2 regions of the Kribbella sp. NPDC049584 genome follow, and region 2 is predicted to be linked to the other one. Evidence: riboswitches for the same ligand, from Rfam matches in the RefSeq annotation. Region 2 holds a riboswitch; the other holds the start of a gene.
What was found. Region 2 has a riboswitch for ZMP and ZTP ahead of AB0J62_RS29425 (5-aminoimidazole-4-carboxamide ribonucleotide transformylase). Riboswitches for the same ligand answer to the same signal wherever they lie in the genome.

Region 1 (7,200 bases), on a different contig from region 2:
TGATCGCGACCTCCGCCTGGGCCGCGACCAGGGCGGCCATGCCGACCGCGTCCGGGTCCCAGCCGCCGGTGTCGACGACCGTGAACTCCCGGCCGGCCCAGTTGGCGTCGTACGACACGCGGTCCCGGGTCACGCCCGGGGTGTCCTCCACGACCGCCTCGCGGCGGCCGATGATGCGGTTGACCAGCGTGGACTTGCCCACGTTCGGCCGCCCGACGATCGCGAGCACCGGGAGCGGGCCCGTGTCCTCACGGTCGTGCGTCGGTACTTCGGTGGGCAGGTCAGTCATCAGGGTCCTTCTCGTCTCGCCAGCCCGGAAGAGGGTGGCCGGTTTCTTCGACGGCCGCCTTCACATGGGCGCGCAGCACGTCGCCGATGTGGTCGGCAACCGCCTGTACGTCGGAATGTCTCCTAGGAAAGGGTACGCGGTCGACGGCGAACGGCTCGCCATACACGATGTCGACCCGGCTCCCGGCCGGTGGATGACCCTCCACGCTACCCAACGGCAGACGTGTCCCCATCAGCGCCACCGGCAGGATCGGGGCCCCGGTGACCATCGCCAGATACGCCACGCCGATCCGGATCCGGCTGAAATCGCCCGGCCCACGGGTGCCCTCCGGGTAGATGTTCAGCACCCGCCCGTCCCGCAGCACCTGGATCGACCGCCGGACGGCGAGCATGTCGTACGACGACCGGTCGACCGGGATCTGGCCGATCCGGCGCAGGAACGCGCCCTGGAGACCGCCGAAGACCTCGATCTTGCCGAGCTGGTGCAGCATCCGCGGCGCCATCGCGCCGAGCAGCGGCGCGTCCAGCAGACTCAGGTGGTTCGGCGTCATCAGCAGCGGGCCGGTCATCGGGAACCGGTCCTCATGGTGGATGGTCAGGTTGTACTTGTGCCGGAAGTACGGCCTGGCGAGCTTCCGCATCGGCAGCGCCATCCGGTACGGCAACGGCGGCAGATCATCGGTGCGGGGCAGATCCTTGTGCCCGGTGACTTCCGCCGTCATCGATCCTGGCCTTGAGGGACAGTCTCCTTTGCCAGTCGGCTGATCGCGTCGATGACCTCCTCGAGGCTCATGTACGTCGAGTCGATCGTGACAGCGCCGTCGGAGGCGACCTGGAACTCCGACACGGTCGAGTCGTCGGCGTCGCGCCGGATGATCTGGTCCCGCAGCTGCTCCGCGGTCAACGAGCCGACCTCGGCGCCGCGGCGCGCCATCCGGGCCTCCTGGTCGGCGGTCAGCAGCACCTTCAGCTCGGCGTCGGTCGCGACCACGGTGGCGATGTCGCGGCCCTCGACCACGATCCCGCCGCTCGGTTGGGCGTTGTCGATGATGGCCCGCTGCCGCCGGATCAGCTCCTTGCGCACGTCGAGGTTGGTGGCGATCTTCGAGACCACCTCGCTGATCCGCGGCTCCCGGATCGCGGCCGTGACGTCGGTCCCGTCGGCGATCACGAACTGGTGGCCGGGGTCGGTGCTGATCTCCAGGCGCAGGTCCCGGGCCCGCTGCGCGACCGCGGCGGTGTCGTCCAGCTCCAGCCCGTGCTCGACCGCCGACCAGGTCACCGCGCGGTACATCGCCCCGGTGTCGAGGAACCGCAGTCCGAGCCGGGTGGCCACTCCGCGGGCGGTGCTCGACTTACCGGAGCCGCTCGGGCCGTCCACAGCGATGATCATGCCCCGAAGATTACCTTCGCAGGGGGACAGAATTACCGGTGGACCACCCATCCACGCTCGGTCAGCACGTCGACCAGTTGGTCGACCGAGGCGGGTTTGACGGCGAGCTCGACCTCGCCGACCGGGCGGCCCGGGCTGTGGTCGATGCGGAGATCCTCGACGTTGGCGCCGGACTCGGCCGCGTCGGCGAACAGTTTGGCCAGCTGACCAGGGCGGTCGGGGATCGTCACCAGGACCGTGACCAGGTCGATGTGCGGCGTACCGTGCTTGCCGGGGACCCGGACCGCGCCGGAGACGCCCTGGCCGAGGATCGCGGTCAGTTCGTCGCCTGCCTCTTCCTTGCCTAAGGCAACGAGGAGGCGGTCGAGCTCGCCGCGGATCTGCTCCAGCAGGCCGGTCAGCGCACCCGAGTTCGCGGACACGATCTGGGTCCAGAGCGTGGGGTCGCCGGCCGCGATCCGGGTGACGTCGCGGACCCCCTGCCCGGACAGCTCCAGGTGGGACGACGGTGCGTCGGCCAGCGTCCCAGCAGCCAGCGCAGACATCAGGTGCGGCAGGTGCGACACCCTGGCGACGCCGAGGTCGTGGTCCTCGACAGACATCTCGACGGTACGGGCGCCGGCCGCCTCGGCAAGCCGGCGTACCAGGTCGACCGCTTCCGGAGAGCTCGTCTCGTGCGGAGTGATCGCCCAGGTGGCGCCGTCGAACAGGTCGGCACGCCCGGCGAGCGGACCGTTCCGCTCGGAGCCGGCCATCGGGTGACTGCCGACGTACCGGCTGAGATCGCCGGTCAGACGGCGGGCGTCGGCGAGTGGTTTGGACTTCACGCTGGCCGCATCCGTCACCACCGCGTCGGTCTGCTCGAGCTGCTCGGCCACCACCGCGCCGACATGGTCCGGCGGTACGGCGACCACGACCAACTGCGGCTCGATCTGGACCAGGCGCGAGCCGGCACCGATCCGCTCTGCCATCAGCGCGTTGTCGGGGTTCCCGTCAACGAGCTCCACGACCACGCCCAGGCGGGCGAGCGCCAAGCCGATCGACGTACCGATCAGGCCGGTGCCGACGATGCGAACCGGACCGCGGAGCTCGCTCACTGAGCGCCCGTGAGATCTGGACGAAGGGCGACGGCACCGTGGAGGTAGACGTGCTGGATCTTGTCGCGGGAGCGCGGTGTCTCGGTGTGCACCATCAACCGGACCACCCGCGGCAGTGCGTGCGGGACCGGGATCTCCTGCATACACATCAGCGGTACGTCGGTCAGCCCGATCTGCCGCCCCGCGACGGCCGGGAACTCCGAACGCAGGTCCGACGTGACGGTGAACAGGATGCTGATCAGATCCTCGTTCTCCAGATCGTTCGCCTCCAGGACCGCCTTCACCAGCTCCGCGGACCGCTCGAGCAGGTGCTCGCGCTCGTCCACGTCCAGCTGGGTGGCACCCCGGATCGCCCGTACCGCCACGTGCTCGCCTCCATACGCCGTTTCCGGTTGGTCGCCGGTTCATCTCCCCCAACCCTAGGCCAGAGTAGTCAAGGAGTGGACAGCCGTCTCGGATCGTGCACGGCGCGAACGGGTGCGACCCTTAACCCAGCTGGGCCGCGGCGGCGTCGACCGTCTGCTCGAGCAGGAGCGCGATCGTCATCGGCCCGACGCCGCCCGGGACCGGCGTGATCAGGCGGGCCACCTCGGCCGCCTCCTCGAAGTGCACGTCGCCCACGTTGCCCTCGTTGTAGCCGGCGTCGACGACGACCGCGCCCGGCTTCAGCCAGTCGCCGCGAACGAAGTTCGCCTTGCCGACGGCCGCGATCACCACATCCGCGGTCCGGACCAGCTCGGGCAGGTCCCGGGTCCGCGAGTGCGCATAGGTCACCGTCGCGTTCGATGCCAGTAGCAACATCCCGGCCGGCTTGCCGAGGATCGGGCTGCGGCCGATCACGACCGCGTGCGCCCCTTCGAGCGGTACGTCGTACGCCGCGAGCAGCCGCATGATCCCGCCCGGCGTCGCGGACCGGAACCCCGGATCCCCGAACGCCATCGCCGCGAAGGACCGCATGGTCACGCCGTCGACATCCTTGGCCGGGTCGATCGCCTCGAACGCGGCCCGCTCGTCGATCTGCGCCGGCACCGGGTGCTGCAGCAGGATCCCGTGCACCTCCAGATCCTCGGACAGCTTCCGGATCTCGGCGACCAGCTCGTCGGTCGTCGTCTCGGCCGGCAGGACGACGCTCCGCGAGGCGATCCCGGCCTTCTTCGACCGGTTCTGCTTCATCCGCACGTACGTCGCCGACGCCGGGTCGTCACCGACCAGCACGGTCGCCAGGCACGGCTGCACGCCATACTGCTCCCGCAGCGCGGCTGCGCGCTCCGCCGCCTTGGCCACCATCTCGGCGGCGAGGTCGGTCCCAGTCATCAGCTCGGCAGTCATCTGCGCACTCCTCCTCGTCAAAGGGTGCCCAGGCGCGCGGCGAAAGCCGGATGGCAGACCGTTCCCCGGTGGTCGTCCACCTCAGCGCCAGTCGCGGTCCGCCCTCAGGATACCGGCCCGCCGGACCACCCCGCCTCTTCGATGAACCTGTCGGCCACCCCGTCGCCGATCCGGATCGGGACCTTGCTGTGCGGGAGGCGGACGTCGCGGATCTCGTTGGCCTGCGTGACCAGGTGCTCGATCTCGTCGCGGGCGGTCGCCACGTCGGACGAGTTGCCCTCCGCCTGCGCCTCGAACACGCGCAGCGCCTGGCGCAGCGCGCCGCCCCAGTAGAACGAGGCGTCCAGCCAGGGGTCGGTCTCGGCTTCGAACTCCGGGTCGATCACGCCGCTGCGGATCTGGGCGGACGCGTTCTCGATCGCCTCCAGGTACGGCTCGAGGTCAGCGATCGCCCCGGCCAGATCGCCGTCGTCCCAGGTCGCCTTGAAGGCCGCGATCTTCGACGCCAGCACCGGCGCGTTGATCAGATGCAGCTTCCCGTCGTACGTCGTCAGGTCCGCGAAGACCTCCAGCGCCGCGATGGTCGCGGCGTCTCCCCCGGCACGCTCGGCGATCGCACGGCGCCAGGACGCGTCGGCGTCGTACGTCGCGGGCTTCCAGCCGAACTCGGCGAACGAGTACAGAGCGAGTTTGCTGGCCGCGGCCTGGTTCATCGGGTTCGAGATCACGCCGACGACGTGCTCCGCCAGTCCGGGCTCGCGGCCGGTGTACGCCGCGAGCAGGATCCGGCCGTGCGCGTAGTCGTTGACCGGGTAGTTGTCCCAGATCAGGATGTCGTGCCCGAACACCGCTTTCGCCGCGGCCGCTTGTTCGCTCGTGATCCGCTCCGGAACGACCGCAGTACCGGTCCAGTGCACGATCACGGCCGGATCGAGCTGCTCCCGCAGGGCCTGCTTGTACGGCGTCTCTTCGAGGTCGTAGTACTCGGTCGGGACCATCTGCAGCGGAGCGACGTCCGGCTTGGTCGCGATCCACTCCCGCTGGACGCGGTTGCACAGGTCGGCCTGCGCGGCGCCGGCCGCGCCACCACCCGTGCCGTACTTCGTCGCGTCCTCGTCGGAGTGCCATTTCTCGTACTCGATGTCGTCGAGCGGCACGTTGAACACCCGGACGCCCAGCGCGTACAGGGCCTCGAACTTCGCGATCAGCGCCTGGAAGTCCTCGTCGGAGGTGTAGGCGATCGAGAGGCCGGGCGAGAGCGCGAAGGTGAAATCGACCTTGTTCCGCCGAGCCCGCTCGATCAGCTCGCCGAGCTCGGCCAGCTTGTCGGCCGGGTAGGGGTCGCGCCACTGTTCGCGGTGGTACACGTCGTCCTTCGGCGCGTACTGGTACGTGTTCATCTTGTGCGCGCCGAGATAGTCCAGGTGGTCGAGGCGGTCCGCATGCGACCACGGCGTGCCGTAGAAGCCTTCGATCGAGCCGCGGTACGGCAGCGTCGGCCAGTCGCGGATCTCGACGCCATCCACATGGTTGCCCTGGACAAGCTGGTCGAGCGTCAGCGCGGCGTAGTAGGTGCCGCGGGTGTCGACGCCGTCGAGGACGATCTGGTGGTCGCCGACGGCGACGACGTACCCCTCGGCCGGCAGACCGGCGGCCGGTTCGACGTCGAGACCGGTGCCGCCGAGGTGAACCGTCACCGCGGCCTCGCCGTCGACGATCGTGGCGACGCCGGCCCGGCTCAGGGTGTCGCGGACGACACGCTCGGCATCGGGATCGGTGGTCGGCCCGTGTACAAGTCCGACCGTGTCACCGAGGTCGAACCCGTCCGGACGGCTGCTGGTCTGCTGAGGCTCAGGGGTCACAGGGGTCACAGCCCTATCCACTCAGCGTGCGGACCTGCTCGTCAAGACGCCCGGGTGAGCTTCAGGACCGGGATCGTACGGATCCCCGCGGTGCGGACCTCGTACTCGGCGAAGCCCGGGTAGCGCCGCGCCTGCTCGGCGTAGATGCGGTCGCGCTCGGCGCCGGTCACCTCGTCGACGGTCACCTTGTACGTCTCGGTGCCGACCTCGACGACGCCTTCACCGGCAGCCGTGAGGTTGCGGTACCAGTCGGGGTTGGTGGGAGCGCCGCCCTTGCTGGCGAACACGTAGATGACGGCCGGGTCGGTCTCGTCGGCCAGGTACATCGTCGGGGCGATGAACTCCTGCCCGCTCCGACGGCCGACGTGATGCAGAAGCACCATGGGCGCACCCTCGAAGTTGCCGCCGACCTTGCCTTCGTTCTCCCGGAACTGGGTGATGACGTTCGCGTTCCAGTCGCTCATATCGATTCCTCCGCAGATTTTCTAGAGCAAGCCTGCGTGGTCCAACGCGAGATAGGCCGCATCAATTCCGGTCATCGCACCCGGCGTGCGCAGCTCGGCACGGAACGCGTCCACAGACAGCTCGACCGGGACACAGTCCTCGGCCTCGTCGAGTTGTTGTTTGCCGTCGGGGCGGCAGCCGCGCGCGATCGCGACGTACTTGCGGAACGTCGACGAGGCGCCGGACCACTGCCAGCCGACGACGTCGAGCGTCTCGCAGGTGTAGCCGGTCTCTTCCTCGAGCTCCCGCGCGCCGGCAACGGCCACGTCCTCTTCGGGCTCGACCAGACCGCCCGGGAGGTTCGTGACCACGCTGTCCGGGCCGGCGCGGAACATCCGGATCGTGACGATCCGGCCCTCCGGCGTCAGCGGCAGCACGGTGATCCCGGACGTGATGCCGGCCTCGGGGCCGAAGACGTCCCACTCGACCTCGCGGCCGTCAGGCATCCGGTACCGCCGCAGGCGCACGGTGAGGAAGCGCTGGAAGCCCGGCTCCTCGCCGAGCAACTCCCACGGAGCGGGATCGGCGGGCCGGGACGACACCCGAGACGACCCTTGAGATGGCTCAGCCGCCACGTTGTCGGTGACGGCTGAGGTCTCGTGCTGGTCCGTCACAGGGGACGGTTGTCGTCGGGATCTTCCGGCGGAGCGATCGGTGCATCATCCGCCGGCGGGGCGACCGGTGTGTCGCCGTCCGGCGCGCCGGTCTCCGCGGTGTCTTTCTGCTC
Region 2 (7,200 bases):
GGCAACAGGATCCCGACCGATGCGAAGTGCCGCGTCTACCGTTCCCGCGACGCGGGCTCGACCTGGGAGCCCTTGTCCGCCGGCCTGCCCGACGTGTCGTATGTGCCGGTACTGCGGGACGCCATGACCACCGACACCGCGGATCCGGCCGGCGTGTACGTCGGCACGCGTGACGGCTGCGTCTACGCGAGCGCCGACGCCGGCGACAGCTGGGTCGAGGTCGCACGGCACCTCCCCGACGTACTCACGGTGCGCGCCGCGGTGATCGGATGACGGCCGGATGATCGCCGTCCGGCTGCCCACCGTGCTCCGCCCGTTCGCGGGGGGCGCCGAGCGTGTCGAGGTCGAAGGCACGACCGTCGCCGAAGCGTTCGCTGCGCTGGAGCCGCCGTTGCGCCGTCGGCTCACCGACGAGCAGGGCGCGGTCCGGCGGCACGTGAACATCTACCTCCGCGACGACAACATCCGCGACCTCAACGGCCTCGACACCCCACTCACCGACGGCGACGAACTCCTCATCCTGCCAAGCGTGGCCGGCGGCTGAAACAACCTGGAACACCCGACGGTGAAGATGCTCGCGGTCGGGATGGCGGTCGCGGTGCTGATCGACGCCAGCGTGGTCCGGATGATCCTGGTGCCGTCGGTGATGACGCTGCTCGGCGATCGGGCCTGGTGGCTGCCGGGCTGGCTCGACCGCATCGTCCCCGACATCCAGCTCGAGGGCGGCCCGCCGCCCGCACCGCCGGAGCCGGAACGGGAGAAGATCGACCTGCCCGGCTGACCTGGAACGAAAAGAAAAGACTGCAGTTTGCCGGCGGGTTTGGTTAGCGTCGGGCGTCATGAGCGACGTCGTTGTGCTGACCGGCCCGCCGGGCTCTGGCAAGACCACCGTGGCCCGCCTCGTCGCGACCGATGCGCCGCGGCCGACCGTGCATGTGACGACCGACGAGTTCTACCGGGCGATCCGCACCGGCTTCGTCCCGCCGTACCTGCCCGGCGCGCAACGGCAGAACGAGGTGGTGGTCGACGTGATCGTGGCGACGGTCGCGGTCTATGCGCGCGGCGGGTACGACGTGGTGGTGGACGGCGTAATCGGTCCGTGGTTCCTCGCCCCGTTCCGCGCGGCCGCGGCCGCGGCCGATTGGAGGTTGTCGTACGTCGTCCTGCGGCCGGACCTGGACACGACGTTGCGGCGCGGCCGGTCCCGCGGCGGCGTGGAACTGACGGACGCGGACGCGATCACCGGCATGCACGGGGCGTTCGCGGATCTCGGCGAGCTCGAGCCGCACGCGATCGACACGTCCTCGCTCGATCCCGCGGACACCGCGGCCGAGGTCCGCAAAGCCGTTGCCTCAGGCGACTATCTGCTCAGCGCTTGAGGTTTCAATGCCTGAACAGCCGAACTCCCGTCGCCGACCAGGTGATCCCGAGGGCAGCGCACGCGGCGGCGACTTCGGGTGAGCGGATCGATCCGCCGGGCTCGGCGATGTGGCTGACGCCGCGGCGATGGGCCTCCTCGACGTTGTCGGTGAACGGGAGCGCGCCGTCGGACACCATCGAGACGCCGGTCAGCGGTTCGTCCGACCGGCGTGACCACCACAGCTGCGCCTTCTCGCCGGCCAGTCGCGTGCAGTCCACCCGGGACTGTTGCCCGGCCCCGATGCCGATCGCCGTCCCGTCCTTCACCATCACGACGGTGTTGGATTGGGTGTAGCGGGCAACGATCAACCCCAGCAGCAGGTCCCGGGCCGCGTCGTCCGGCAGCGAATCGTCGAGCAGGTCTCGTGTCAGCGGCCGCGCATCCCGCTCCTGCGTCAACCGCAGGCCGTAGAGCTCGCGCGCTTCCTCTGCCGGCGGCTCGAAGCCGGGGTCGGCCTGCAGTACGAGAAAGGTCCCGCGCTTCTTCGCCGCCAGGATGTCGACCACGCCCTCGTCGTACCCGGGCGCGATGATGCCGTCCGACACGACCCGCTTCAACACCGCCGCCAGCTCCGCGTCGACCGGATGCGAGACCGCAACGAAGTCGCCGTACGACGACTTGGGATCGACGTCGCGCGCCCGCGTATAGGCCTCGACCACGCTCCCGCCGAGCGCCGCGCCGGCCGGCGACACATGCTTGTACGACGCAGCCGCCGGTACGCCGAACGTCGCAGCAGCCTCGCGCACCAGCTGCCAACCGGTCAGCGCATCCAGCACATTGATGTACGACGGCTCGCCCGAAACCACCGTGAACGGCGCGCGATCGACCGGCGCCATCACGGCCGTTTGATGCGGATTCATCCCATAACGCACGAGGACCTCCGAGGTCAGTCGGAGGCGCCCAGGCGGACGACGCCTTGTTCTTCGCTCCCCGGTGGTACCCCACCCTCGCCAGTCGCGGTCCAATCAGCTTAGTCGCGCCACGTCCCGGTCCAGTCGTACAGCGGGGCCGTGGTGGCGTACTCGCGGAGATACACGATGCGCCCCTGGTCGAGCCGCGCGACCGTCGCGCCGTCGAACGCGCCGGGCTCGCCCTTCCACGTGCACTCGAAATGCCACTCGGCAACGAGCAGCTCGCCGGCCCCGTCCCGCGACGTGATCTCCCACGCGTCGACGGTGCCGCCCGCGCCGTACCAGGCGTTCATCCACTGCTCGACCCGGGCCTTGCCGCGGTAGACCGGCCCGTAGCACTCGATCACGACGCAGTCGTCGGTCAGAGTGTCTAGAACGCCGGCGATGTCATGCCGCCGCCATCCGTCGATATAGGCCTCGAGTCGGTCCACGGTCGGTCAGCTCCTGGTGGCGTGGAAGATCAGTAGGCGCGAGTCGTCGGTCAGCGGCTCCTGGTGCCAGCCGCCGTGGACGGTGATGTTGGTGAAGCCGGCTGACTCGAGGTCGGTTGTGATGTCGGCGGGGGAGCGGAAGTAGAGGGTGTTGCGGTAGACGGCGTCGTGGCCGTCCGGGAAGAGGTTGTGGGCGTCGAAGACCACTCGGCCGTCGGCATCACCGCCGACCTCGATCAGGTCGAGCCATTCGACGAGGTGGCCGACGGAGGTGTCGCGTTCGCCGTACGTCGTCTCGCGGGTCCACTGCTCCCACGCCCGCGCCGCCGGATTGCGCGACTCGAAGCTGATGACGCCGCCTGGGCGGAGCGCCTTCGCGAGCGCGGCGAAAACCTCGCCCTGGTTGTTGATGTGCATGATCGTGTTGCCGGTGATGATGACGAGGTCTGCGTCGCCGGTGGGATCGACGGCGCGGAAGTCTCCGTCGATCCAGGTGACTGCATCCGCTCCCGGCTGACGGCGGGCGTAGCCGAGCATCGTGGGGCTCGGGTCCACACCGATCACCGCCCGGCCCGGGGCGACGAGCGAGCGGGTGAGCAGGCCGGTGCCGCAGCCGAAGTCCAGGACCTTACGGGCACCGGAGGCCAGCGCGCGGTAGTGGGCGTGGTCGTCACCCGGTGGGTTGTCGAGGTCGTACAACTCGACCAGTCGTTCGTCGCCGTACGGATCGTCACTCACCCGCGAATGCAATCACAGGCGTCGTCGAGTGACGAAGGAATAGAGTGACTCGCATGGTCGATGTGAAGCCCCGCAGCCGGACAGTGACCGACGGGCTGGAGGCCACCGCCAGCCGGGGGATGCTCCGCGCGGTCGGGATGGGTGACGACGACTGGGCCAAGCCGCAGGTCGGAGTCGCGTCCAGCTGGAACGAGATCACCCCGTGCAACCTGTCCCTCGACCGGCTCGCGAAGGCCGTCAAGGAAGGCGTGCACGCGGCCGGCGGCTACCCGCTCGAGTTCGGCACGATCAGCGTCTCCGACGGCATCTCGATGGGCCACGTCGGCATGCACTACTCGCTGGTCAGCCGGGAGATCATCGCGGACTCGGTCGAGACCGTGATGGAGGCCGAGCGGCTCGACGGCTCGGTGCTGCTGGCCGGCTGCGACAAGTCCCTGCCCGGCATGCTGATGGCCGCCGCCCGGCTCGACCTCGCATCGGTCTTCCTGTACGCCGGTTCGATCATGCCCGGCAGGCTCGGCGACAAGGACGTCACGATCATCGACGCGTTCGAGGCGGTCGGCGCGTGCGTCCGCGGCCTGATCACGCGGGAGGAGGTCGACGCGGTCGAGCGTGCGATCTGCCCGGGCGAGGGCGCCTGCGGCGGGATGTACACCGCCAACACGATGGCTGCGTCCGCCGAGGCCCTCGGTATGTCGCTCCCCGGCTCAGCCGCACCGCCGGCGGTCGATCGTCGCCGCGACGGCTACGCGCGCAAGTCCGGCGAGGCCGTCGTGGGGCTGCTGCAGAAGGGCATCACCGCCCGCCAGATCCTCACCAAGGAGGCCTTTGAGAACGCGATCGCCGTGGTGATGGCCCTGGGAGGTTCGACCAATGCGGTGCTGCATCTGCTGGCCATCGCCCGGGAGGCAGAGGTCGAGCTGACCCTCGCCGACTTCAACCGGGTGGGGGAGCGGGTGCCGCACCTGGGCGACCTGAAGCCGTTCGGGCGGTACGTGATGACCGATGTGGACCGGGTGGGCGGGATTCCGGTCGTGATGCGGGCGCTGCTCGATGCCGGCCTGCTGCACGGCGACTGCCTGACCGTGACCGGGAAGACGATGGCGGAGAACCTGGCCGACATCGCCCCGCCCGATATCGACGGCACGATCATCCGTGCGCTCGACAAGCCGATCCACCACACCGGCGGCATCACGATCCTGCACGGCTCGCTTGCCCCCGAAGGCGCGGTCGTGAAGAGCGCGGGCTTCGACTCCGACGTCTTCGAAGGGACGGCGCGGGTCTTCGACGGCGAGCGCGCCGCGATGGACGCCGTACCGGATCTCAACCCCGGCGACGTCGTCGTGATCAGGTACGAAGGTCCGAAGGGCGGGCCGGGGATGCGCGAGATGCTCGCGGTCACCGGCGCGATCAAGGGCGCGGGCCTCGGCAAGGACGTGCTGCTGCTCACCGACGGCCGCTTCTCCGGTGGTACGACGGGACTCTGCGTGGGACACGTGGCGCCCGAGGCGGTCGACGGCGGACCGATCGCGTTCGTCCGCGACGGCGATCGCATCACCCTCGACGTCGCGAACCGCACGCTCGACCTGAACGTCGACGCCGCGGAACTCGAACGCCGCAAGGAAGGCTGGACCCCGAACACACCCGCGATCACCAAGGGTGTCCTGGGCAAGTACACCCGCCTGGTGCGGTCTGCGTCCGAGGGCGCTGTCTGCATTTAGGGACGGATGTATCAAAATATGAGACACGGAGGCGTCGAACTTGACCCGGTCGCGGTCAGTCGGCGAATAATGCCTACATGCGATCGATTCTCCTCGTACTTGTGCGGCGCGCCGACTGACGCGACCACCGAGTCGAGCGCGCCCCTTCAGCCAACCCGGCCGAAGGGGTTTTTTGTTGCACGGGCGACTATCTGAGACCCAGTAGAGCCGGGACAACAGCCACAAGCGAGGATGGATCGGTCGCGAACAGTCAAATCGTGACAGGACAGGAAGGCTCTCTCATGAGTGAGCAGCTGACCGGGGCACAGGCTCTGATCCGCGCACTGGAACATGCCGGAGTGGACACCGTCTTCGGCATCCCGGGCGGCGCGATCCTCCCGGCGTACGACCCGATGCTCGACTCGACCCAGATCCGCCACATCCTGGTACGTCACGAGCAGGGCGCCGGCCACGCCGCCCAGGGGTACGCCGCCGCGTCGGGCAAGACCGGCGTGTGCATGGCGACCTCGGGCCCGGGCGCGACCAACCTGGTGACGCCGATCGCCGACGCGTACATGGACTCGGTGCCGATGGTCGCGATCACCGGTCAGGTGGCCGGTGCCGCGATCGGTACGGACGCCTTCCAGGAGGCGGACATCCGCGGCATCACGATGCCGATCACCAAGCACAACTTCCTGGTGACCGACCCGAGCGAGATCGCCACCACGATCGCGGAGGCGTTCCACATCGCCTCCACCGGCCGGCCCGGCCCGGTGCTGGTCGACGTGACCAAGGACGCGATGCAGACCCAGGGCGTCGACTTCCAGTGGCCGACCGAGCTCGCGCTGCCCGGCTACCGGCCGGTGACCCGCCCGCACCCCAAGCAGGTGCGTGAGGCGGCCCGCCTGATCGCCGCGGCCGAGAAGCCGGTGCTGTACGTCGGCGGCGGCGTGATCCGCGCCCGGGCCAGCGCCGAGCTGAAGGAGCTCGCCGAGCTGCTCGGTATCCCCGTGGTCACCACGCTGATGGCCCGCGGCGCGCTGCCGGACTCGCACGAGCTGCACTTCGGGATGCCCGGTATGCACGGCTCGGTGTCCGCGGTCGGCGCGCTGCAGCGCTCCGATCTGCTGATCACGCTGGGCGCCCGGTTCGACGACCGGGTGACCGGCAAGCTCGACTCGTTCGCACCCGAGGCGAAGGTCATCCACGCCGACATCGACCCGGCCGAGATCGGCAAGAACCGCGCCGCCGACGTGCCGATCGTGGGTGACTGCAAGGAGGTCATCACCGACCTGATCGCGGCGCTGCGGACCGACATCGCGAGCTCCGGCCGCACCCCGTCGTACGACGCCTGGCGCGGCCAGCTGGAAGCGGTCCGGGCGAAGTACCCGGTGGCGTACGACGAGCCCGAGGACGGCACGCTGTCCCCGCAGTACGTGATCGAGCGGATCGGCCAGATCGCCGGACCGGACGCCGTGTACACCGCGGGCGTCGGCCAGCACCAGATGTGGTCCGCGCACTACCTGCCGTTCGAGAAGCCCGGCCACTGGCTGAACTCCGGCGGCCTCGGCACGATGGGGTACGCCGTGCCGGCCGCGATGGGCGCCAAGGTCGCGCGCCCGGACAAGACCGTCTGGGCGATCGACGGCGACGGCTGCTTCCAGATGACCAACCAGGAGCTCGTCACCTGCGCGCTGGAGGGCATCCCGATCAAGGTTGCCGTGATCAACAACCAGTCGCTGGGCATGGTCCGCCAATGGCAGACGCTGTTCTACGACAAGCGGTACTCCAACACCGACCTGCACTCGGCCCGGATCCCGGACTTCGCCAAGCTGGCCGAGGCGATGGGCGGCGTCGGGCTGCGCTGCTCCGACAAGGACTCCGTCGACGCCACCATCGACAAGGCGATGTCGGTGACCGACCAGCCGGTCGTCGTGGACTTCGTCGTACACCGCGACGCGATGGTCTGGCCGATGGTCGCCGCCGGCACCAGCAACGAC

Region 1: linked by a shared signal. The riboswitch ahead of AB0J62_RS12930 (tetrahydrofolate dehydrogenase/cyclohydrolase catalytic domain-containing protein) and the one ahead of AB0J62_RS29425 (5-aminoimidazole-4-carboxamide ribonucleotide transformylase) in region 2 are both predicted to bind ZMP and ZTP.

Annotation. Positions count from the first base shown of each region.
Region 1 covers NZ_JBFAPF010000003.1:236,312-243,511, forward strand. The annotation lists gene der (ribosome biogenesis GTPase Der) at 1-289, opposite strand, end outside; gene AB0J62_RS12910 (lysophospholipid acyltransferase family protein) at 282-1,010, opposite strand; gene cmk ((d)CMP kinase) at 1,007-1,681, opposite strand; gene AB0J62_RS12920 (prephenate dehydrogenase) at 1,714-2,778, opposite strand; gene aroH (chorismate mutase) at 2,775-3,143, opposite strand; gene AB0J62_RS12930 (tetrahydrofolate dehydrogenase/cyclohydrolase catalytic domain-containing protein) at 3,265-4,107, opposite strand; ZMP/ZTP riboswitch at 4,127-4,212, opposite strand; gene AB0J62_RS12935 (beta-N-acetylglucosaminidase domain-containing protein) at 4,212-5,978, opposite strand; gene AB0J62_RS12940 (nitroreductase family deazaflavin-dependent oxidoreductase) at 6,011-6,433, opposite strand; gene AB0J62_RS12945 (NUDIX hydrolase) at 6,455-7,015, opposite strand; gene prcA (proteasome subunit alpha) at 7,084-7,200, opposite strand, start outside.
Region 2 covers NZ_JBFAPF010000010.1:34,309-41,508, reverse strand. The annotation lists gene AB0J62_RS29445 (exo-alpha-sialidase) at 1-273, shown strand, start outside; gene AB0J62_RS29440 (MoaD/ThiS family protein) at 281-544, shown strand; partial or broken gene AB0J62_RS29435 (hypothetical protein) at 566-781, shown strand; gene AB0J62_RS29430 (AAA family ATPase) at 840-1,379, shown strand; gene AB0J62_RS29425 (5-aminoimidazole-4-carboxamide ribonucleotide transformylase) at 1,384-2,310, opposite strand; ZMP/ZTP riboswitch at 2,312-2,388, opposite strand; gene AB0J62_RS29420 (nuclear transport factor 2 family protein) at 2,391-2,762, opposite strand; gene AB0J62_RS29415 (class I SAM-dependent methyltransferase) at 2,769-3,500, opposite strand; gene ilvD (dihydroxy-acid dehydratase) at 3,554-5,221, shown strand; gene AB0J62_RS29405 (acetolactate synthase large subunit) at 5,413-7,200, shown strand, end outside.